DNA from 4 places in the Pseudoalteromonas sp. J2K-J031 genome. Region 1 is predicted to be linked to each of the others. Evidence: predicted binding sites of a transcription regulator. Region 1 holds the regulator's gene; each other region holds the start of a gene.
The links. Region 1 encodes LexA, which represses DNA repair genes until DNA is damaged. Its sites were predicted from a motif close to TACTGTATNNNNATACAGTA; they were not measured.
Positions count from the first base shown of each region.

Region 2: AC3KZC_RS20410 (BrxR family helix-turn-helix transcriptional regulator) is a predicted target of LexA. The motif match lies at 4,093-4,112, and genes of this name have one in related genera.
Region 3: AC3KZC_RS07560 (SulA-like leucine-rich domain-containing protein) is a predicted target of LexA. The motif match lies at 2,655-2,674, and genes of this name have one in related genera.
Region 4: ruvC (crossover junction endodeoxyribonuclease RuvC) is a predicted target of LexA. The motif match lies at 3,889-3,908, and genes of this name have one in related genera.

Region 1 covers NZ_CM200279.1:317,484-323,723, reverse strand. The annotation lists gene ctaD (cytochrome c oxidase subunit I) at 1-730, opposite strand, end outside; gene coxB (cytochrome c oxidase subunit II) at 733-1,860, opposite strand; gene lexA (transcriptional repressor LexA) at 2,098-2,715, opposite strand; rRNA gene rrf (5S ribosomal RNA) at 2,944-3,058, opposite strand; rRNA gene AC3KZC_RS01485 (23S ribosomal RNA) at 3,241-6,127, opposite strand.
Region 2 covers NZ_CM200280.1:714,446-720,685, forward strand. The annotation lists gene AC3KZC_RS20390 (DNA alkylation repair protein) at 1-744, opposite strand, end outside; gene AC3KZC_RS20395 (HIT family protein) at 744-1,085, opposite strand; gene AC3KZC_RS20400 (DNA recombination protein RmuC) at 1,090-2,652, opposite strand; gene AC3KZC_RS20405 (hypothetical protein) at 2,899-3,123, shown strand; gene AC3KZC_RS20410 (BrxR family helix-turn-helix transcriptional regulator) at 3,127-3,951, opposite strand; gene AC3KZC_RS20415 (helix-turn-helix domain-containing protein) at 4,585-5,148, opposite strand; gene AC3KZC_RS20420 (benzoate/H(+) symporter BenE family transporter) at 5,261-6,240, shown strand, end outside.
Region 3 covers NZ_CM200279.1:1,634,950-1,641,189, reverse strand. The annotation lists gene AC3KZC_RS07570 (O-antigen ligase family protein) at 209-1,549, shown strand; gene AC3KZC_RS07565 (tetratricopeptide repeat protein) at 1,670-2,344, shown strand; gene AC3KZC_RS07560 (SulA-like leucine-rich domain-containing protein) at 2,683-3,117, shown strand; gene AC3KZC_RS07555 (YchJ family protein) at 3,750-4,217, shown strand; gene AC3KZC_RS07550 (VC2046/SO_2500 family protein) at 4,263-4,787, opposite strand; tRNA gene AC3KZC_RS07545 (tRNA-Tyr) at 4,899-4,983, shown strand; tRNA gene AC3KZC_RS07540 (tRNA-Tyr) at 5,720-5,804, shown strand; gene AC3KZC_RS07535 (M48 family metallopeptidase) at 5,874-6,240, opposite strand, start outside.
Region 4 covers NZ_CM200279.1:1,350,405-1,356,644, forward strand. The annotation lists gene AC3KZC_RS06310 (DUF3334 family protein) at 1-377, shown strand, start outside; gene AC3KZC_RS06315 (M48 metallopeptidase family protein) at 416-925, opposite strand; gene AC3KZC_RS06320 (DUF72 domain-containing protein) at 985-1,833, opposite strand; gene aspS (aspartate--tRNA ligase) at 2,034-3,806, shown strand; gene ruvC (crossover junction endodeoxyribonuclease RuvC) at 3,955-4,476, shown strand; gene ruvA (Holliday junction branch migration protein RuvA) at 4,481-5,098, shown strand; gene ruvB (Holliday junction branch migration DNA helicase RuvB) at 5,116-6,123, shown strand.

The sequences.
Region 1 (6,240 bases):
ACATAACAGGATCACCCCCTCCCATTGCATTAAAGAAACTAGTGCCGAAATATTTATCAGTCAGAACCATTGTAACGGCACCAGCCAATACTGGCATTACAGCTATGAGTAAAAAAGCAGTGATCAACCATGTCCATACAAATAGGGGGAGTTTCATCCAAGTCATGCCTGGAGCGCGTAAATTGACAATCGTTACAATGACATTAATCGCGCCCATAATTGAACTAATGCCCATTATATGGATAGCAAAAACAAAAAAAGCAGTATTATCATTACTATAGGTAGTTGAAAGCGGGGCATAGAAAGTCCAACCGAAATTTGGGCCACCTCCTTCCATAAACAGTGACATTAATAAAATAGTAAAAGCAAAAGGAAGAATCCAAAAACTCCAATTGTTCATTCTAGGCAGCGCCATATCAGGTGCGCCAATCATCATGGGGATCATCCAGTTAGCTAAACCAGTGAAAGCAGGCATCACTGCACCAAAAACCATAATAAGACCATGAACAGTCGTCATTTGATTAAAAAAGTTAGGATCAACTAACTGTAAACCAGGCTGAAAAAGCTCAGCACGGATCACCATAGCCATTGCACCACCAATTAAAAACATCAATAAAGAAAATAATAAATAGAGCGTGCCAATGTCTTTATGATTTGTAGTAAACAGCCAACGTTTTATTCCTGATGGGGAATGTGAGGTGTCTTCATGATTATGCGCGATTGTAGTCATTATTATTTTTCCTCAATTCTGCTTTGCACATCACTGGGTTGTATTACATCACCCGTATTGTTATCCCATGCATTACGTTCATATGTAATAACAGCTGCAAGTTGCTTAAGTGAAAGTTGCTTTAAATAAGATTGCATTGACGTACCCGACTTACCATGAATAACTATATCGATATGATCATTAATTTCACCAGTAGCAATAGGGCTGCCCTTGAGCGCAGGAAAAACACCGCCTAATCCCATACCTGTTGGTTGATGACAAGCTGCACAATTGGCGATATATACTTGTTCACCCAAAGTCATAAGCTCATCTTTGCTAAGTGTTTGGCTAAGTGAAGCTTGCTCTGCAGCGTTTTGATTTTCTTTTTCATCTTTTACAGAAACTAACCAAGCATCAAATTCATCTGGTGATTTAGCATCCACAACTATTGGCATAAAACCATGATCTTTTCCGCATAGCTCAGCACATTGACCTCTATATATGCCTGGCTCATTAACTCGTGTCCATGCCTCATTAATAAACCCAGGGTTGGCATCTTTTTTTACAGCAAAAGCAGGAACCCACCATGAATGGATAACATCATCGGAGGTCATTAGAAATCTAACTTTTCGGTCTGTAGGAATAACAAGCGGTTTATCAACCTCAAGTAAGTAATTACTGTCTTTTTCTGAGCGGTTATGAATTTGGTCTTGCGAAGTAGAAAGTATTGAATAGAAACCAATATCATGAGAAAGATATTCATAATGCCATTTCCATTGTGAACCCGTAATTTTGATTGTTAGATCTGCCTTACTCGTATCCTCCATAGCAATTAATGTTTTAGTTGCTGGGATTGCCATACCAATCAATATTACAAAAGGAATGGCAGTCCACAGAATTTCGACTTTAGTGCTCTCATGAAATTGAGCTGCAATCGCCCCTTTTGATTTGCGGTGACGAAGTAACGCCCAAAACATAACAGCAAAAACAATCACTCCTATAACACAGCATATAATGAAAATTGTCATATGCAGGTTGTAAACGTTTTCGCTTATGTCAGTCACACCTGTGGTCATATTGTATTTGGAATCAGCCAATACATTAAATGGCGACAAAGACATAAGGAAAAAGGACATAAAGACCTTTCTCATGCGGTACTCCCTTATCAAGTTGTAAGCACAACGAAAATTACGATACGACATGTAATTTCATTATTATTATTTATTAATATTTTATAATTTTTTTAAATGAGGTATTAAAAAACTAGGCAAGGAATTGAGAAAGGGCAAGCAATAATGATAATAAGATGTTAAATATAAGTTTTATAGACAAAAGCTAAATAAAAAATGAACTTGATTGCTAACAAAAGTATCAGCAATCAACAGAAGTTACATAAAATCAGAATTTCGAATCACACCTACTGCAAGCCCTTCAATATCAAGCATTTCTTTAGATAGGTCCACTATTATGGGGTTAAATTCATCATTTTCAGCATGAAGATAAACTTTACGACCTTTTTGCTCAAAGCGCTTAACAGTTACATCATCACCAACTCGAGCAACAACAACTTGCCCATTACGTGCAACGGTCGCACGATGTACAGCAAGTAGATCGCCATCCATAATTCCAATATCTTTCATACTCATACCATGCACTCGTAACAAAAAATCAGCCGCGGGTTTAAAAAGAGATGGGTCTACATGATAATGACTTTCAATATGTTCTTGCGCCAGTATTGGCTCCCCAGCTGCAACACGGCCAATTAGAGGTAAACCCAATTGTTCAGGTGCTTCATCCTCAATTAATTTTAAGCCTCGACTTGCACCGGGTACCATTTCAATAAAGCCTTTTTTAGCTAAAGCCTTTAAATGTTCCTCAGCTGCATTGGCACTTTTAAACCCGAGCGTGTTAGCTATCTCAGCGCGAGTGGGAGGCATACCAGTATCTTTAATAAATACTTTAATTAACTCAAGAATTTGAGCTTGTCTACTTGTTAATGGCCTCATAATCAAGGACTCCACCATAAAATGAATACTGTGATTATATACAGCTTAATGTAAATGGCAAACATATACAATTATAAAGTCGATTATTGATCGATAAGATGAAATACAAATAGGCTATAATTCAACCAAAATTAAATAAAAACATAAAATGTAACTTAACTCTGATAATTTAAAACGCACATAGCAAAAAACCCGCTGCATTGCTGCAACGGGTTTCTCTTATTAGGAGCCTGGCGATGTCCTACTCTCACATGGGTAACCCCACACTACCATCGGCGCTGTTTCGTTTCACTACTGAGTTCGGAATGGGATCAGGTGGGTCCAAAACGCTATTGTCACCAAGCAAAATTTTGTCTGGAACAAAATTTAACGCACTTTAGTGCGGCCCGTTAGGGTCAACGCCATGGAAGGTGTTGATAAATTCAGAACCATAAATTCGGAAGGCTGATATTCAATTTGTCTACTTCAGTGCTATCTAACTTCTTGCTATTCATCAGTGCTTCATACAAACCACTTTGGCGTTGTATGGTTAAGCCTCACGGGTAATTAGTATTGGTTAGCTTAACGCCTCACAGCGCTTCCACACCCAACCTATCAACGTTGTAGTCTCCAACGGCCCTTCAGAGAGCTTATAGCTCTAGTGAGAACTCATCTCGAGGCTCGCTTCGCGCTTAGATGCTTTCAGCGCTTATCGATTCCGAACGTAGCTACCGGGCAGTGCCATTGGCATGACAACCCGAACACCAGCGGTTCGTTCACTCCGGTCCTCTCGTACTAGGAGCAACCCCTCTCAATTCTCAAACGCCCACGGCAGATAGGGACCGAACTGTCTCACGACGTTCTAAACCCAGCTCGCGTACCACTTTAAATGGCGAACAGCCATACCCTTGGGACCGACTTCAGCCCCAGGATGTGATGAGCCGACATCGAGGTGCCAAACACCGCCGTCGATATGAACTCTTGGGCGGTATCAGCCTGTTATCCCCGGAGTACCTTTTATCCGTTGAGCGATGGCCCTTCCATTCAGAACCACCGGATCACTATGACCTACTTTCGTACCTGCTCGACTTGTCCGTCTCGCAGTTAAGCTTGCTTCTACCATTACACTAACCGTACGATGTCCGACCGTACTTAGCAAACCTTCGTGCTCCTCCGTTACTCTTTAGGAGGAGACCGCCCCAGTCAAACTACCCACCAGGCACTGTCCGCAATCCCGATTAGGGACCTACGTTAGAACATCAAAACTACAAGGGTGGTATTTCAAGGACGACTCCACAAGAACTAGCGTTCCTGCTTCTAAGTCTCCCACCTATCCTACACATGTAGGTTCAATGTTCAGTGCCAAGCTATAGTAAAGGTTCACGGGGTCTTTCCGTCTAGCCGCGGGTATACGGCATCTTCACCGCAAATTCAATTTCACTGAGTCTCGGGTGGAGACAGCGTGGCCATGATTACGCCATTCGTGCAGGTCGGAACTTACCCGACAAGGAATTTCGCTACCTTAGGACCGTTATAGTTACGGCCGCCGTTTACCGGGGCTTCGATCAAGAGCTTCGCGTTGCCGCTAACCCCATCAATTAACCTTCCGGCACCGGGCAGGCGTCACACCGTATACGTCATCTTGCGATTTTGCACAGTGCTGTGTTTTTAATAAACAGTTCCAGCCACCTGGTTACTGTGACTGCCAACAGCTCCGGGAGCAAGTCCCTTCACCGTCAGCAGCGTACCTTCTCCCGAAGTTACGGTACTATTTTGCCTAGTTCCTTCACCCGAGTTCTCTCAAGCGCCTTAGTATTCTCTACCTGACCACCTGTGTCGGTTTGGGGTACGATTCCACATGAACTGAAGCTTAGAGGATTTTCCTGGAAGTATGGCATCAACAACTTCACTACCGTAGTAGCTCGTCTCGTATCTCAGTCTTAAGGAAACCCGGATTTACCTAAGTCTCCAACCTACTTACTTTCACATGGACAACCAACGCCATGCCTGCCTAGCCTGCTCCGTCTCCCCATCGCATTCATGTCGAGTACGGGAATATTAACCCGTTTCCCATCGACTACGCGTTTCCGCCTCGCCTTAGGGGTCGACTCACCCTACCCTGATTAACATGGGATAGGAACCCTTGGTCTTCCGGCGTGGGAGTTTTTCACTCCCATTATCGTTACTTATGTCAGCATTCGCACTTCTGATACCTCCAGCAACCCTCTCGGATCACCTTCAACGGCTTACAGAACGCTCCCCTACCCCGCATACAAAGTACGCAGGCGCATCTTCGGTGGTATGTTTAGCCCCGTTACATCTTCCGCGCAGACCGACTCGACCAGTGAGCTATTACGCTTTCTTTAAAGGATGGCTGCTTCTAAGCCAACCTCCTGGCTGTCTGGGCCTTTCCACATCGTTTCCCACTTAACATACACTTTGGGACCTTAGATGGCGCTCTGGGTTGTTTCCCTCTTCACGACGGACGTTAGCACCCGCCGTGTGTCTCCCGGATAGTACTTTACGGTATTCGGAGTTTGCAAAGGGTTGGTAAGTCGGGATGACCCCCTAGCCTTAACAGTGCTCTACCCCCGTAAGTATTCGTCCGAGGCTCTACCTAAATAGATTTCGGGGAGAACCAGCTATCTCCCGGTTTGATTAGCCTTTCACTCCTAGCCACAAGTCATCCCCTAACTTTTCAACGTTAGTGGGTTCGGTCCTCCAGTTGATGTTACTCAACCTTCAACCTGCCCATGGCTAGATCACCGGGTTTCGGGTCTATACCTTGCAACTATACGCCCAGTTAAGACTCGGTTTCCCTACGGCTCCCCTAATTGGTTAACCTCGCTACAAAATATAAGTCGCTGACCCATTATACAAAAGGTACGCAGTCACACCACGAAGGTGCTCCTACTGCTTGTACGTACACGGTTTCAGGTTCTATTTCACTCCCCTCACAGGGGTTCTTTTCGCCTTTCCCTCACGGTACTGGTTCACTATCGGTCAGTTGGGAGTATTTAGCCTTGGAGGATGGTCCCCCCATATTCAGTCAAGATAACACGTGTCCCGACCTACTCGATTTCATTTACTATAGATTTTCATGTACGGGGCTATCACCCTGTGCCGCTGTCCTTTCCAGAACATTCCACTAATCACAAATAAACTTAAGGGCTGCTCCGGTTTCGCTCGCCGCTACTTCCGGAATCTCGGTTGATTTCTTTTCCTACGGGTACTTAGATGTTTCAGTTCTCCGCGTTCGCCTCATATGGCTATGTATTCACCATATGATACCTATAAATAGGTGGGTTTCCCCATTCGGAAATCCTAGTCTCAAGCGCTTTTTACTAGCTTGACTAGGCTTATCGCAAGTTAATACGTCCTTCATCGCCTCCAACTGCCAAGGCATCCACCGTGTACGCTTAGTCACTTAACCATACAACCCAAAATAGTTTGAGTTATACATAAAGGACTGATTTAAACTTCGCCAGAAGTTAAATATTGAATACTAAAGTAGACACCAATCACATCTTTCGATGCAAATGGCAT
Region 2 (6,240 bases), on a different replicon from region 1:
CTCGGGGTGACCTTGTTTAACTAAACTACGCGTTGCATGTTTGATAATCCAATGTGTTTGCGGGCTAGACTTTAATTGCCATGCGTAACAGGTGTTAAGCACAACATCCGGATGATCTTTTGTAATGTCATTAAGATGATTTGCAACAGAGCGACGCACATACAAACTTGAATCATTATTAAGCGCGGTTAACAACATTAAATTAGGTGTAGGATCGTCAATAAACACAGTTAAACGCTGCCCCCAAGGCAATCTCGGTCGCGTGCCTTCAGATACTAAGCGGCGCACGTGCTCGGATTCATCTTTTACCCAAATTAAAAAATAACGATGGCAAAGATCAGGGTAACGCTCAATAAAAGGGCGAATTGCAAACTCGGCCGAAAACAAACACGTTAATTGCTTTAAGGTATCAAGTGCAAGCTCTGGTTCATCTAAACCATGTTTGGCGACATAATCAACCAGCGGCCAAGCAGCAAAAGTAGAATGAGGCTCATTTGATACCGATTTTTGCCAATAAGGAATAACCGCGACAAAAAGCTGGCAGACTGAGCCAAAATCTTTTTTTAAACCACGATGCAAACACTCAATAAGATGGTTTACGCGCTGTTTGAGCGCTAAATCATCCAAACCACATAATGCTGATTTGATAAATAAGGTAGCATCAAAGCTTGGGTCTACACCGGCAATGGCATTGGCGATACGGGTGATGGCAGGTTCACCTAACCCATGTTTCATTAACGCCATTATGCCTCCTTAGGAGTACCAAAATTGACATGAAAATGAAGATGTTTTGAATCTTGGTATTGACCTAAATTAGTAAGCACTCGTGCTGCGCCATATTGCGCTTCAACCATAGCAGCGACCTCGGCTACAAAACCGATTAAATGCTGTAAATCAGCTGCGCTGTATGGCCCAAGTTGCGTCAAAGAAGGCACATGTAACTTGGGGATCACCACAATATGCACAGGCCAAAAGGGTTTGGTATGATAAAAAGCGAGACAGTGCTCATCTTCTTTAACTATGTTTGGCTTAATTTTGCCACTCAATACTTGATCGCAGTAAAAATCATTTCCTTGATAGCTCATAACATTACTCCCTAAAATGAGTGACAGATTGACTATTAAATTGCAGTACCGAAGGCTCATCATCCTTATTTGCAGTACCGAGTTCTAAATGTGCTTGCTCAACCAACGGGGCAGGGAGCTCTTTTTGCACGCTCACACCTAAATCTTTAAATTCAGCCGCTTGTTTAATTAAATTGCCTTTACCGCTGTAAAGCTGTGCAAATGCTTTATCATAGCTTTCTTTAGCTTTATCAAGTTGCTTACCAACACCTTGCATACTCGATAAAAAACTATTGAGTTTGTTATAAAAACGCTCAGCTCTGTTGGCAAGCTCCGCCGTATGCTTACTTTGATCTTCAAAACGCCACAGTTGTTTAACAATATTAAGGCTGGTCAGTAACGTTGTCGGGGTTGCAACTAAAACCTGGCGCTCTATCGCTTTTTGGTACAAGTCAGGTTGGTATTTTAACGCCTCAACATAAGCCGATTCGATTGGCACAAATAGCACCACCACTTCAGGCGAGTTTAATCCCGGCAACTTAAAATAATCTTTATTCGATAATTCATTAATGCGATCGTTCATAGCTTGCGCATGCTGCTTTAAAGCAACTTGTGCATCTAGTTCTGATTCTGCATTCACATAACGGGTATAAGCCGATAGAGATGTTTTAGCATCGATAACCAAATGGCGGTTTTGAGGAAGATACACCACCACATCAGGACGAAGCTTCCCTTCATCGGTTTGAAAATTAACCTCACGCTTGTAATCAAGGCCTAACCTTAATCCCGCGCTGTCGAGCACGTTTTCAAGCATTAGCTCACCCCAATTGCCTTGCACCTTTTTTTGTCCTTGTAATGCATTAGTGAGTTGTTGAGCCTGTGCGGTAATATCTTGATTTAATTTTTGTAAGTTAATTAACTCGGTTTTAAGCTCGCTACGCTGCTTTAACTCTTCACTATGAATTGCCTCAACTTTATCACGAAATCCTTTCATTTCAGTTTGCATAGGTCGCAATAGCTGCTGCACACTTTCTTGATTCAGTGTTTTAAATTCTGCACTTTTTTGCGATAAAACCCGATTAGCTAGGTTTTCAAACTCTTTACCTAACTCAGCCTTGCTGGTCGCAATATGCGCTAGTTGTGCATTAAAACTCAATTCTTTTTCAACTAAACTGCTTTGCAAAGCAGCTAACTGCACCGATAAATCGGTTAATTTTTCCTGGCTACTTTGCCATTGGCTCTGATAGTGTTTGCTTTGTTGCTGCGACTCAATTAAACGCGTTTTAAAATGTTGTTGCTGCTCTTTGCTCGTACGCAATTCAATCTGCAACTCTTGATTATTCAACTGCACAACTTGCAACTCAGATTTGAGATACTCAAGCTGCGGCTCTATCCCTTTAGCATGCGCCAATGCGATTTGATTGTCTTGATTGAGCGTTGTTAATTCGAGCACCTTATTTTCGCTATCGGATAAAATCTGATTGAGGTGACGAACTTTAAAAAAACACACTAAAGCACAAAGCAACAGTGGAAATGAGGCAACTAATAGATAAGGCTGCAAGTACAACCAAGAAAATTCAACCGACATAACATACCTTTACCGTTATTCTTATAAAGTTGATTATACCCTTGAATGGCGTTGAGGCGACTATCAAATCCCAACTAAGAGCAGGATATGTAAAAGATCTTTACATATAATCAGCCAATAATGGTCCATTTATCAGCAGAAGCGCTCAATACTGTAAAGGGCCTTTACAGGTCAAAAAATCGGCTCTATTCAAGATGATTTTTATCCGCTTAAATGGCGATATACAAACATCAACGAGTCAAATGCATGAGTGAAATTGCACAAGAATTAAAACAATTACAGCAAGCCTATCGATCAATTAATCCAGCTTGGGTAAAACCTGAAAAAATAGCGTTTATTAGCCATAAAATTACGCAGCTAAAAAAACAACAATATAAAGATTGGAGTACTAAGATAATCATCCCAATCCTAGAAGCGCTGAGCTTATTGAGCATGTTAGTGCTAAGCTGGGCTACTTTATGGTTATTTTAATCCTTAGCGGTTTAAAAATGGCGACAGGACCTTGCGACATTCAGGTTCTATAATAATTTGCTGCGATTGCGCATCTGTTTGATAAATATCAACTCTTAAGCGCTGTAATAAATAATTGAGTAATGCAGCACGGGTGCGGATCACTTTTTTACCAGCTTGCATTTGATAATCGAACTCAATGAATTGACGTTGCTTTAACCCTAAACGCTGATCTGGGCAGATAACGACATCAAGCCACGTATGCCAAAGTGTATCGTCAGCGCCAGTGTGCGTTGCCTCACCCTCAAATACAAATTCACCATTAAAACGCGATAGTACGAAATCGCGAAAGTCCTGATTTTTCTCACAAAATCCTCGAACGTGATAGCGAAATCCATCATAAACAATACTGTGGGGTTGGATAATTCGGTCTTCATAATCAGGGCTTGATAAAGACAAATAACCAATATCAAGACGCAGGGATTGTTTAATGGCCAGTAAGATAGGACGCACCCACTCAGGCGTGATATTACGCTGCGGTATAGGCAGCACTTCAATTGCAAAGTGCGATGCAGAGCCAGATCCATGCTGCGCTGCAAAAAATTGCTGATATTGACTAAAATCACGTGAGATAAACAAAGGTTCAAACCCTGCTACAGCAAGGTGGCCTTTTTCACTATTGCTGCGTTCAAATCCCGTTGGATTAACCTCTTTGTAATCAGTAATACTTTTTTGCGCCGAAGGGCGGCTAATTGAAAAATAATCCATTAAATGGCGCGCAGTTAAACGGCCCTCCCAAAGTAAAATGACTTCTATTAACTGAAATCGTACTAAGTCATCTTTTCTCATTGCCTAGCTCCAATAAAAATACCTTGTTGATAGTACAATGAAAAAACAAAAAGCCAACCTAAAAAGGTTGGCTTCAACATTACTATAAATAGTAATCAATCGGGGGAAAACAATTTAAAACTAACAGGGATAACGCAGTTCAACTGTATTAATAGACCGCACTAAAATCACTTAGTTCAATATAAATTGAAAATAAAAACATACTTTTATTACGACAGACTGAAACAAAAAATTTCGAGCACACAAAACAAAAAGCCAACCTATTGGTTGGCCATTATTACTAAATTTAGTAATCAAAGGGGGAAATCTAACTATCAGGGATAGCGCCTAAGCACTGTAAATATAGACTAGCGATAATTCATTAAGTTCAAAAAAATCTTCAATCTTTTTATTATTATTTAACTTGAGCTTTGGTTAAGAGATTTACTAACGTATTGATATTGAATTGGTCAATGTTTTTTCAAGTCTGTAGCCGGAAACTTTTAAGGATAACAAGGCGAATTTACGCGTCAATAGCTGGCCTATTGTAAGTAAATTCAACGCGGTTAGCGTTGAAAGTAGCCGCTGGAGATAAATTTATTATCCAGAGCTCAGGTTATTTAATATCTGATAAAAACTTTTATTTTTAGTGCGTTAGTTCCCATAGAAAATTAAATTATGAAACAGTGTTGCTTGCTGCGTTTGGTTACGGTAACCATGAGGCTGATCGGCATAAAACTTAGCGACCTGACCAGCAGTTAAACACATCCACTTTTCGTTGCACAAATACTCCATTTCACCGCTTAACACCACAATATGCTCTATCACCCCCTGATTGTGAGCTAAGGATAAATGACTATGATTTGGCTTAATCACAATCTGAAACAACTCTAACCGAGTATCGCTTGCAAAAGGCAGCAAGGTTTTTATTTGTAAATCATCTGAGGAGGATGAACTGTGAGCAAAAGTATCATCTGGTTCTTTAAGCCCTGTGCTTAAACCCTCACTTGATAAAAAGTAAGACAAGGGCAAAGCAAAGCCAGTCGCAATTTTCCAAAGCGTAGCCACCGTTGGGCTTGATTCTCCTCGCTCGATTTGACCGAGCATAGCTTTAGATACGCCTGTATGGCGCGCACAATAATCTAAACTCCAATTACGCTGTTGTCGGACCAATTTTAACTGCCTGCCAACATCAAGGCTGTAGGGCTGAATATTCATAATATTACCTTAGAAAAGTATCAAAAAATAACCAAAGGCAGCTTGTGCGTTATAACATACAATGCTAGTTTAAAATCAATATACGTTATAACGCACAGGATAACAGCCAAAAATGCAACAAATACACCAAGGTGTAAATGCATTAACCGCAGGGTTTATTGCCGTATTAATTGGCTTTGCGAGTTCAATAGCGCTTATTTACCAAGCTGTGATTAATTTAGGCGGCGATGCTAATTTAGTTGCAAGCTGGCTTTTAGTGCTGGGTTTAAGTATGGGAATACTTTCGATCTCGTTATCAGTGCTTTACCGTGTGCCTATTTTAATTGCTTGGTCAACACCAGGAGCTGCATTGCTCATTTCAAGCACGCAAGGTTTTACACTTGAGCAAGCGACTGGTGCGTTTATTTTTTGTGCGGTACTTATTTTTATTTCTGGTGTAACGGGTGCATTTGAAAAACTAATGCGCCGTATTCCATTGCCTTTAGCCAGTGCAATGCTTGCTGGTATTTTAGTGGGCTTTGGGATTGCAGTGTTTAATTTATTGCCGCAGCACACGGTGCTTATCTCAAGCATGTTAACCACTTATCTTTTTGCTAAATTGATAAGCCCAAAATGGTGTATGATTTTGGTACTCGCGATAGGCTTGATTTCGGCTTGGTTTTTACAATTACTGAATTTTGCTTCTCTAGAGTTTACGCTAGCAACCTTACATTTCACTCAACCTCAATTTAGCTTGCCTGCGCTATTGAATATCGGTTTACCCCTTTTTATTGTGACTATGGCATCACAAAACCTACCTGGTATTGCTGTTATGCAAGCGCATGATTATCGTGTGCCAATCTCAAAAACATTATCCATTACAGGCGCCACAAATATACTAATAGCACCCTTTGGCGGTTATGCGATTAACTTTGCGGCCATCACTGCAGCCATATGCATGACCCCCGAAGTGAATGCAGACCCAAAAAAACGGTTTTTAGGCAGTGTTGCAGCCGGATTCTTTTACATATTGCTTGCCATTGGCAGCGGTACGTTAATAAGCGTTTTAGATGCACTGCCAAGTGCTTTCATTCTTGCCTTAGCGGGTATCGC
Region 3 (6,240 bases), 1.3 Mb from region 1:
TTTTCATAGGTTATTAATCGATATCTGGCTAAAGATACATAACATAACGATTTATCTGTTATTAAATGTATGGCGCAGTCTATTATCCAAAAATCAGGTTAATTAACGCTAAGAGCCTGTTATTTTTAATTATTATTTTCAAGTTAGTACTGCTATTGGTATTATCGTATGACATCAATACACGGTAGTTAATTTCAAGAGTAAAAAATTGAAAGCTTTTATTTTCATCTGTTTATGCCTCATTACATTTTGGTTGCCTATTCCACTTGGTAGTTATCGCCCTTGGGCAATGATGTTACTTACCTGTGTGGTTTGTGCTGTTTTTTTATGCCACCTATGGATCGCTTATAAAGAAAAGCGCCCTTTGTTTCCGCCTCGTATTAGTGTTTATATCCTAGGACCTTTGGCGTTTGTGATGGTGGTTTTAACCATCCAATTAGTACCGGGTTTAAACCCTAGCACCAATCCGTTAAATCGCTTGACCTCTATCAGTATTGACCCAAGCCAAACACAAGTAATGTTGCTTAAAACATTGTGTTATTTTTTATTTGCTTGGCTGGTATTTAGTTATGTTACAACGGCCACTAAATTAAGGCAGATTTGTTATGTGGTTGTTGCCGCTGGCTTATTTCAGGCGTTATACGCTACGTATTTAAACCTGCAACCAAACATTACAAGCCCTCTTTTTGGTTTTCGCCATCACGATAGAGCAATGGGTTCTTTTACTTATTGGAACTTTTTAGCCAATTATTTGGCCCTATGTTTAGCATTAGGCATTGGAGTGTTAATCAGCCAGTTATCGTTAAACAGCAGTGGCTCACAATTTAAAGCTAAGTTACGTGACATGATCACCATTTTATTAAGCAGTAAGATGTTGTTACGCTTAAGTTTAATTGCCATGATTATTGCTCTGATTTTAACCCGCTCACGCATGGGTAATTCAGCTTTTTTTATCGCCCTTGCAGGAGTAAGCTTATTCGCATTTTTCTTTTATAACCGTAAACCTCGTTATTTACGTACTTTAATCATTAGTTTTTTTGTACTTGATTTAATTATTGTCGGTGCGATGTTTGGGGTTGAAAAAGTAAAAGAGCGTTTAGTAGAAACGAGTTTACAATCAGAAACTCGTGACGAAGTTATCGAAGATTCAATACCGTTATTAAAAGATAACCTCTGGTTGGGCACTGGTGGTGGGAGTTTTTATACCGCGTTTCCTGCTTATCAGCCTGGCCCCTACTCTGGCTTTTATGACAATGCTCACAATGATTATCTGCAATTTGCTATCGAGTTAGGTGTGCCAACCACTGCATTATTGGGCTTGATGATGTTGTTTGCTTTATATAAAAGCATTCAAACCATGGTAAAACGTAAAACTCCGCTTTATCAAGGGGTCGCTTTTGGTTGTACCGTTGCTATTTTGCATATGTTGCTGCACTCAACTGTTGACTACTCTTTGCAAGCGGGCGCCAATGCGATGACCTTTATTCTTATTTTATGTTTGGCGCTCATTAGCTCGGCATTACCCAGCGGTAAAAAATCGCGTTTATAAATAAAACCTTAGGCCAAGCTCATTACTTGGCCAAAATTAGCTATGCTAACTAAAGTATTTACTTTCGATACCGTTATAAAGTGATTGTTTATAGTTTGATTTTTTATATTTGAGGTTTACATGAGTAAAGAGCATTCATCCCAACATTTAGATGAAGAAGCATTGCCCCACTCTCCCGAGCATGATGAAGCGTTAGTATCTGAAGATCTTGAGATTGAGTTAGATGATACTTTGCTTGATGACACTGAGTCTGATATCGATGTGAGCGAGTTAGATGAATATACGAAAGATGAAGAGCCTGAACTTGACGCTGGTGACAATTCGGATAACTGTCACGATTTATACAATTTGACTCTTTTTGAACTTGAACACAAGTTACTGATCACCTTTACCAAACTATGCGATATTTTAGAGCAGCTGCCTAGCTCTTCTGGGCCAAATGGGACTGACGATGCATTAAATAGCCCCACACCTAATGAATTATTTGCAACCGCGATACACATGGCAAAAAGCAAAAATGATGTAGGCGCGGCTAAATGGATGCGCCGTGCAGCAATGAGTGGCCATGTTAGGGCGCAGTATTATTTAGGGTTAATGTTTGCAAAAGGTAGTGGCTTGCCACAAAGTGAATACCATGCATTTACTTGGTTAGCACTTGCCGAATCACAAGGCTCTATTGAAGCTGTTGAAGCCATTGCCAAATTACATTCGCATTTATGTACTAAGCAAATTAAAGACGCCCGTATTCAGGCTGCATCGCTTTATGAACAAATACACGACCAGCATTTTTTGTAAAACGTAATAAGTGATGTAAAAACAGCTTACTACGCGCCTTTACTACACACTGTAAAAACCTACCAGCTTATTCATCATCGCTTATAAAAATGGTTTATAAGCGAGATGAATTCTAAAAGTCCTCTATAACGCTAAGCCTGTATTTATCAGATATTGGTGCTTTAAAAGCCATTAATTGAGCAAAAAGATCAAAAACACAGCAATAAACACCTAAAAAACAACCAATTTATATTTCAATAAGGGTTTTTTGCTTACTTTTTTATAAAAAATGCTTGAACTTAACAACTGTATAAACTACTGTATGTGAACGCACTGTATAAATAACCAGTAGGTGATTCATGTTACACACTATCGATGTAAGACGTATTAAAAGTTATCAAGCTGTTGATTCCGATCCAAAACTACACTTAGTAGAAGTAAGCGATGAAATTAGCGCAACGTTTGAGCTATTAAAAATTTTACATCAGTATAATCATCAAAATGGCTGGACATTACTGATTGCACCCGATGCTGTGCCAAGTAAAACATTACTCGATTCATGCTCTATCGATAAATCTAAATTACTGGTTATCCGCCAAAAACATTTAGGTAATTTAGAATACGTGCTTAATTCTGCACTTTATAACGGTAACTTTGCAGCCGTGATTACTTGGACAAACATGTTGTCACATACCCAACTTGAGTCATTAGCGCTGCATAAAGGTAAAATATCGGCTCAATTATATAGCTTTGTGCGTGCTGAACAGCCTAAGCAGTGCCCTACTTTATGCTAACGGTGTAATTGCTTAATCCGAAAGTGCTCACAACGCAAAACCAACTAACAAGTTTTCTCTGTGTTCCTCCTAACCTCGGTGATTAACCTTTTTTACCACCGAGCTCACCGAGGCTTCACTGACCGAGAAAAGCCAAAAAATGAAGCTTTTTCTTTTCTCCGTGTTCATCCTAACCTCGGTGGTTAACCTTTTTTACCACCGAGCTCACCGAGGCTTCGCTGACCGAGAAAAGCCAAAAAATGAAGCTTTTTCTTTTCTCCGTGTTCATCCTAACCTCGGTGGTTAACCTTTTTTACCACCGAGCTCACCGAGAAAAGCCAAAAAATGAAGCTTTTTCTTTTCTCTGTGTTCATCCTAACCTCGGTGGTTAACCTTTTTTACCACCGAGCTCACCGAGGCTTCACTGACCGAGAAAAGCCAAAAAATGAAGCTTTTTCTTTTCTCTGTGTTCATCCTAACCTCGGTGATTAACCTTTTTTACCACCGAGCTCACCGAGGCTTCGCTCACCGAGAAAAGCCAAGAAATGAAGCTTTTTCTTTTCTCCGTGTTCATCTAACCTCGGTGATTATCATCTTTTACTATCTTTTACCAAAAAGTGGTGAGTTAAGTTAATATGGCAACCTGTTTATAAATGAGAAATATTATGTGTTACTGTGGATCTGAGCTGGCGTTTGAACAATGTTGTCAGCCTTTTATTAATAATACTGCTGTGCCGAGCACTGCTGAGCAGTTAATGCGATCGCGCTTTAGTGCTTATGTCATCAATAAGCCCGCCTATATTCAACAAACCTACGCCCAAGAAAAACATGCCGAAAATACAGTGCAAGACATTGCGGACTTTGCAAATAGCTGCCGATTTGTCGCACTGACTGTAATTAAAACCGAGCAACACGATAACCAAGCTTGGGTAGAGTTTGAAGCAACTTATTTTTATCAAAATTTGTTTTGTAAACTACATGAACGTTCTTACTTTGAATTACGTGATTCTGTTTGGTATTACGTTGATGGTGTGATTACTCCTACAACGGACATAAAAATAGGCCGTAATGATGTTTGCCCTTGCGGCAGCGATAAAAAATATAAAAAGTGCCATGGTTAGTTGTAACCCTAGCTGAAGTAAGAGAGCTATTTTAAATAACACACCCTAAGCTTGAATAACTGATAATGGTCGGTGTATATCGGGGTTGGTTAAATCATCATAAAATTGCGCAGCGTTCATTGCCAAATGACCTAACGGCTGCGATTGCGCAATATACCTTTTTTGTACATGTAAATTACAGTTTGAGATGATATCGCTACTGATGTAGTGTTTATCATCTCTGATTGCTAAAGGCTCTGGATTTAAATAAGTTTGTAGTTTTAACTGCGCTATACCTTGTTCTTGAACCATCAGAGCATTATCAGCACCAATCAAAAAATCAATTGGTTTTACCGCTAACGCCTGTTGCGGGCCTGCTCCTAATTTCAACCTTAAATCTTCACCGTCTTCGATTGTACCAAATGCAGGCTTTTTTTCTTCATATGGTAAATGAAATTGCGCAAAATCGAGAGGATCGGCCGAAAGCATTGATAGCATCAATGCAAAATCAGAGCGCCTATTTTCACTAACTGAAATACCTAACTTGTTACCAAGCTGGATTTCATTAGTCAAAATTCCATCAACTTGCATTAAAAAACACCACTTACGACTTCAATATAAAATTTATCGGCCGAAAACGTATTTTCTTTAGGATTTAACTTTACTTAAATAACGTTTTTGCTATTATGCACGCACTGAAGTGGAGGGGTTCCCGAGCGGCCAAAGGGATCAGACTGTAAATCTGACGGCTCAGCCTTCGCTGGTTCGAATCCAGCTCCCTCCACCACTTCAGTTCCTTTTCTTATTTTGCACTTCTCAAGTTTCACTTTCATTATCTCATTTCCAAAACTTTATTTTTTGTAAATTAACTTAGCTATTTATCAGCCTCAGTATCACACGCTATTTTATCCATCCGGATCATAAGCAATACCTTAGTGATGGCAGATGGTTTACTACTTACCGCTTTTCAAAAAAGAATGCAAAACAGCACGTTTTAATAAGCTCCCCTTCTGAAGAAAACATGTATCTTAGGTTATTATTTTAACCGTTAGCTGAAATAGTCAGTTAGTAAGGCATTAATCCGCATTACTTGTTTTTAAACACATCAGGCTCACGGTCAATAACTCTATATGAGCTTTACTCAATCCTGCTTCTATAATACCAATCGTAATAAATAACTGATCACCCTAGCTTGTTTAAACACTCGATAACTTCGTTAGATTTTTTGATTGTAGAATAACTACTTATCGAAAAAAATCTGCCTTGTTTTCAAGCGTTTTTCCTACGCTATTTTTGATCACTTACTTATCGTGATTGGTATAACTCATTTATCATTAAAGTTAGATATAATATCGGATTAAATAAACTGACTACCTTAGACTCGCTGAGTAAAAAACAAGCTCCAAAAACCAACTATTGGTTTAATTAACAGCAAGTTGCGCATTTAAACCGCAAACAAACACTAATTTAAAAAAATGACTTTACAGCGAAACGTATTTTGCTAATATGCACGCCGTAGCACTGGAGGGGTTCCCGAGTGGCCAAAGGGATCAGACTGTAAATCTGACGGCTCCGCCTTCGCTGGTTCGAATCCAGCTCCCTCCACCATCTACACCTTCTGAACCATCCATTATTCAAACCTTGCTATAATTCAAAAACTATAACTATCTGTTTTATCTATTCAATTTCTAAATCTAACATTTTATTCTTCAACCATTGCTCTGCTTGTTTTCGCTCTGGATAATGTAACTCAACTAACTGCCAAAACTGCTTTGAATGATTAAGATGCACCAAGTGTGCTAACTCATGCACAATCACATAGTCGATAACCCAACTTGGCGTTTGTGCCAATAACAAATTAAAACTCAATACTCCTTTGCTCGAACATGACCCCCAACGTCTGCGATAATGCTGCACTTTTAATTGCCGATATTTTAGATTCATTTGCTCGCAATAAAATGCCAAACGTGGTTGTAAATACAGCTTTAACTGTTGCGCTAAAAAAGAGTGAATTTGTTTAATCCGAAAAGGCTCTAAAGCTTTG
Region 4 (6,240 bases), 1.0 Mb from region 1:
GTGAGTTAATGAATCAAATTGTTGGGGATTTCACGGGAAAAGTACGCTCGCAACTGCATACCTCAATTACACAAAACCAGCCCAAAATGATGGCGATTAACAAACAAGTACAAATTTCGGTTGATACCACTATGGATAGACCTCAAGCACGTAGAGTTACGTTTACCACCCGCAATCAAAATATATTTTACTTAGAGCTTGCGATGGATAAAACAGAATTCATTAAACTTCATGACTTTGATATTGTTGAAGATGAAGACCCAGATACCATTATTGCGGATACTAAAAAACAAATTGATGACGATAAAACCGCAAAAGAAAATGCTCAACTTGAAGACGACGATGATGATGATTTTATGGCCGGACTAGGCCTGTAAATTTCTTTTAAATACTTAAGGCGCATTTTGCGCCTTTTTTATTGTTTATAGAGTTCACCTTCTTGCTCACATAAATAGATAAACAGCCGTAAATCAAGTTCGAGTTGGTGATAGCTCGGTTCCATATGCTCGCATAAATTGTAAAAGGCACGGTTATGGTCTTTTTCTTTAAAATGAGCTAATTCGTGTACGACTAATACTTTGAGTAATGCTTCTGGTGCTGATTTCAATTGTGCAGCAATGGCAATTTCATGGGCGCTTTTTAATTTTCCACCATGGTTTTTACTTGTAAAGGTATGAGTTCCTAACGCATTTTGTACTAAATCTTTTTGTTTTTTATAAATGACTTTATTAATAGCAGGCGTATTTTTTAGAAATTGTTGTTTTAACTGATTTGTAAAACTAAATAAGGCTTTGTCTGAGCTGATCTTATGGGGCTGAGGATATTTATTTAATAAGTATTTTTTTAACTTGCCTTGTTTTATCAAGTTACTGATTTGGTGTTGAATGTTTTCTGGGTAACCTGAAAAATAGTGTTTTTCGCTCATTATGTAGCCCAAGTTTGTAAAAGTACGATCATATCAAATTCAAGTCTGAAGTCAGAGCGCTAAAACAAACTGTTTTGTTTACTTTCTTTTTCAGCTAAAAAAGGTTTTAAAACTGGGTGGTCTAACCCTAAATCGTGCATAAATTGACGTGCTAGCAAAGGGGAGTCGTGATTGTCGGCAGTATGAAAAAAGACATAAGGTGTTTTACCCTCACCAAGCCATTGTTTAATTTTTCCAAGCCAAGGATTATAAAAAGGGCGATTGCTAGGTAAATCAGTACAGCCAACAAAGCGGATAATGGGGGCGTTACCTGTACTTATGACATGCAAAGGTACTTTTGGTTTTTTATTTTGTGCATCAATAATGGCTTCAGATGTAGGCGCTTCGCTAAATAAAGGCCGGGTATCCATCATCACTCTATCTACATTATGTTTGATTAAGAGTTGGTTTAGGGCTATTTCGTGCTCGTCTTTATTAAAAAAACCAAGATTTCTAACTTCAACCGAGCATGGGAGTTGTGCGGGAATATGAGCTAAAAAATCAGCCAATCTAGGTAAGTGGACTGGGCTAAAAGATTTAGGTAATTGCAACATCACCGAACCAATGTGTGGAAATAAAGGGCTAAAGAGTTGGCACCACTGTTTAAAATCGTTGCTCACATTTAATAGCGCAGCTTCGTGAGAAATACGTTTTGGGATCTTAAATGTAAATTTAAAACTGGATGGAATGCTGTGTTGCCACCTTAAAATAGTCTCTGGGCTCGGATCGGCATAAAAGCTGGTATTGCCTTCTACCGAATTAAAAATTTGCGCATATTGGCTGAGCATCTCAACGTTCGAACAATCGCGAGTTAAAAATCGACCTTTCCAATGTGCCGAGCCCCATTGTGGGCATCCTAAATACAGCATGATGATAAATAATCCGGTGGCAATTGCGTATAAGCATACCAAAGACTTGTATTGCATGCGACGCCATAAAAATAATTGCGCTTTAACGGCTTAGTTAGATGACATTGACGAGGATTTTTATATAATTGGCGCTAATTTTTTTAAACGAATCGAGTTAATTAGCCAATTTAGCGGCTAATACTGAGACTGACAGGATAACTATGCGCTCTATATATTGCGGACAACTAAATAAAACCCATCTAGAACAAACCGTTGAGCTTTGTGGTTGGATCAATAAACGCCGTGACCTTGGTGGTTTAATCTTTATTGATTTACGTGACCGTGAAGGTGTGGTGCAAGTGGTATTTGATCCAGAAGTTGCCGGATTAATGGATACAGCGAATCAGCTTCGTAATGAATTCTGTGTAAAAGTCACCGGTGTTGTTCGCGCACGTCCTGATAGCCAAGTGAATAAAGGGATGGCAACAGGCGAAGTTGAAATTTTAGGTAAAGGGCTTCAAATCATTAATCGTTCAGAGCCGTTACCGTTAGATTTTAACCAAGTTAACTCTGAAGAAATGCGTTTAAAATACCGTTATTTAGATTTACGTCGTTTAGAAATGAGTGATCGTATTAAATTACGCGCTAAAGCAAGTAGCTTTGTGCGTCGCTTTTTAGATGAAAACGGCTTTTTAGATATTGAAACACCTGTTTTAACTAAAGCAACGCCAGAAGGTGCGCGTGACTATTTAGTACCAAGCCGTGTTCATAAAGGTAGTTTTTATGCGCTACCACAATCACCGCAGCTATTTAAGCAATTGCTCATGATGTCTGGGTTTGACCGTTACTATCAAATTGTTAAATGTTTCCGTGATGAAGATTTACGTGCTGATCGCCAACCTGAATTCACTCAAATCGATATTGAAACGTCGTTTATGAGTTCAGATCAAGTACGTGCAATCACTGAAAAAATGATCCGACAAATGTGGAATGAATTACTGAGTGCTGATTTGGGTGATTTCCCTGTAATGCCATACTACGAAGCAATGTCGCGTTATGGTTCAGATAAGCCAGATTTACGTAACCCGCTTGAATTAGTTGATGTCGCTGACTTATTAAAAGATGTTGAATTTCAAGTGTTTGCAGGGCCTGCGAATAATCCAAAAGGCCGTGTAGCAGTGATTTGTGTGCCTGGTGGTGCTGAGCTGTCACGTAAACAAATTGATGACTATACCAAGTTTATTGGTATTTATGGCGCTAAAGGTTTGGCGTGGATGAAAATCACCGACCGTACTTTAGGTGCTGAAGGTGTGCAATCTCCAATCGCTAAATTTTTATCATCAGACATCATTGAAGCAATTTTAGCGCGTACTAACGCACAAACTGGCGATATTATTTTATTCGGCGCAGATAAGAAAAATGTTGTTAATGAAGCAATGGGTGCACTTCGTATCAAGTTAGGTTTAGATTTAAACTTAACAGATTTAAAAGCATGGGCACCGTTGTGGGTTGTTGATTTCCCAATGTTTGAAGAAGATGATGAAGGCACATTACACGCAGTGCATCATCCGTTTACAGCGCCAAAAAATATGACTCCAGCACAGCTAGAGGCTGATCCGGCATCTGCAATTTCAGATGCGTATGACATGGTCTTAAATGGCTATGAAGTGGGCGGTGGTTCGGTGCGTATTTTTAACAACGACATGCAAGCTACAGCGTTTAGAATTTTAGGTATTAATGAGCAAGAGCAACAAGATAAGTTTGGTTTCTTACTTGATGCATTAAAGTACGGCACGCCTCCACATGCAGGTCTTGCATTTGGTTTAGACCGTTTAACGATGTTGTTATGTGGTACTGATAATATTCGTGACGTTATTGCGTTCCCTAAAACAACTCAAGCGTCGTGTTTATTAACCAATGCACCAAGTATTGCTAATCCTGATTCATTAAAAGAATTAGCAGTTGCAGTTGCGTTGCCAACAAAAGATGCTTAATTAAATTAGATGAATAAAAAAGACGGCCTTGGCCGTCTTTTTTATTGTTTAATTTTTACCATTCTATAATTAATCGTAAATGCACTGGTAATTTATACAGTTGTAAGGCATCATTTAGCGGATTTTAATGTATTAAAAGGCAGGGCGTTTGGCAATTATTTTAGGAATTGACCCAGGGTCACGTTTAACGGGTTACGGCGTAATTCGTTTGCAAGGGAGTAAATACAGTTATTTAGGCAGTGGCTGTATTCGGCTTGGTGATAAACCTTTAGCTGAACGTTTAAAAATGATTTATTTAGGTGTGAGCCAAATTATTGAGCAATATCAACCAACCGCCTTTGCCATTGAGCAAGTTTTTATGGCTCATAATCCTGATTCTGCATTAAAACTTGGCCAAGCTCGGGGAGCCGCTATTGTTGCGGCAACAATGGCTGATTTATTGGTCTGTGAGTATTCAGCGAGGCAAGTCAAACAAGCGGTGGTGGGCAATGGTGGTGCTGATAAAAAACAAGTTCAGCATATGGTTAAAACCTTACTGACACTGCCAAGTATGCCACAAGCTGATGCTGCCGATGCGCTTGCGATTGCGATGTGTCATGGGCATTCTCAGCAAAGTTTAATTAAATTAGCCGGACAAGCGAAAAAAACCGTCCGCGGTCGATTAAGGTAATCACATGATTGGAAGATTAAGTGGCATTTTAGTAGAAAAGCAACCTCCTCAAATTTTATTGGATGTAGCCGGTGTTGGTTACGAGGTTCATTTACCGATGACCTGTTTTTACCATCTCCCTAAAGAAGGTGAAAAAACAACGCTGTATACCCATTTTGTAGTACGTGAAGACGCGCAATTGTTGTTTGGTTTTAATCATAAAGCCGAACGGGCGTTGTTTCGTGAGCTGCTTAAAGCCAATGGCGTTGGCCCGAAACTTGGGTTAGCTATTTTATCAGGTATGTCGGCTGATCAATTTGTTCAGTGCGTGCAGCATGAAGATGCAACCAGTTTAGTTAAATTGCCTGGCGTGGGTAAAAAAACGGCCGAGCGCTTAGTGCTGGAAATGAAAGATAGATTAAAAGACTGGGGCCGAGATTTATTTAACCCCACGAGTAACGAACTCGTACTTGAAATGCAGCATGGACCAAATACACACGATAGTGCTGAAGATGATGCAATTGCAGCCTTAGTCGCATTAGGGTATAAACAAGCCCAAGCAGAAAAAACGGTTAAAAGTTTACGCGCACCGGGTAAAACCTCAGAAGTTTTGATCCGTGAAGCGCTTAAATCAATGCTATAAGCGAAAAAGAGACAGGCATGATAGAAGCAGATCGACTGATCGAACCCACCGAAGTAGGTAATGAAGATAGTATTGACCGTGCTATTAGACCAAAAATGTTAGCTGATTATACCGGTCAGCCCCATGTAAAAGGGCAGATGGAGATTTTTATTCAAGCAGCTAATAGTAGGCAAGAAGCGCTTGATCACTTACTTATCTTTGGTCCACCAGGGCTTGGTAAAACGACTCTTGCTAATATTGTCGCCAATGAGTTAGGTGTCAGTATTAAAACTACCTCAGGCCCTGTGCTTGAAAAAGCCGGCGACTTAGCGGCCATGCTCACGAATCTTGAAGCTCATGATGTGCTATTTATTGATGAAATTCATCGGCTCAGCCCACATATAGAAGAAATTTTATATCCAGCCATGGAAGACTACCAACTTGATATTATGATTGGTGAAGGCCCCGCTGCACGTTCAATTAAACTCGATTTACCCCCATTTACCTTAATTGGTGCAACTACACGAGCAGGCTCATTAACATCACCGCTTCGAGATCGATTTGGGATTGTGCAGCGTTTAGAATTTTATTCTGTTGCTGATTTATCCAGTATTGTAAAACGCTCTGCTCATTACCTAAATTTGCAAATGGATGATGAAGGTGCCAACGAAATAGCAATGCGTTCTCGCGGTACGCCACGCATTGCAAATCGTTTGCTTCGTCGTGTTCGTGATTACGCACAGGTTAAAGCTGATGGTACAGTTAATCAACACATTGCCAGTCTTGCGCTAGATATGGTGGATGTTGATAAGCAAGGGTTTGATTTTATGGATAGAAAGTATCTATTGGCTGTAATTGAAAAGTTTTCAGGTGGCCCCGTAGGGCTTGATAATATAGCGGCTGCAATCGGTGAAGAGCGCGAAACCATTGAAGATGTAATAGAACCTTATTTGATCCAACAAGGGTTTATTCAACGTACGCCTCGAGGGCGAATAGTGTCCGATAGAGCCTACCTACATTTTGGTTTGATAATTAAAGATACATGACTAAAAAAACACCGCTTCGGCGGTGTCTTTTTAGTCATGTGGAAATTCAACAGAGAGTAACACATTTTTGTCGGAATAAATGTTTGGACTCGTTGCTGCTTATTTAAACTCTGTTCT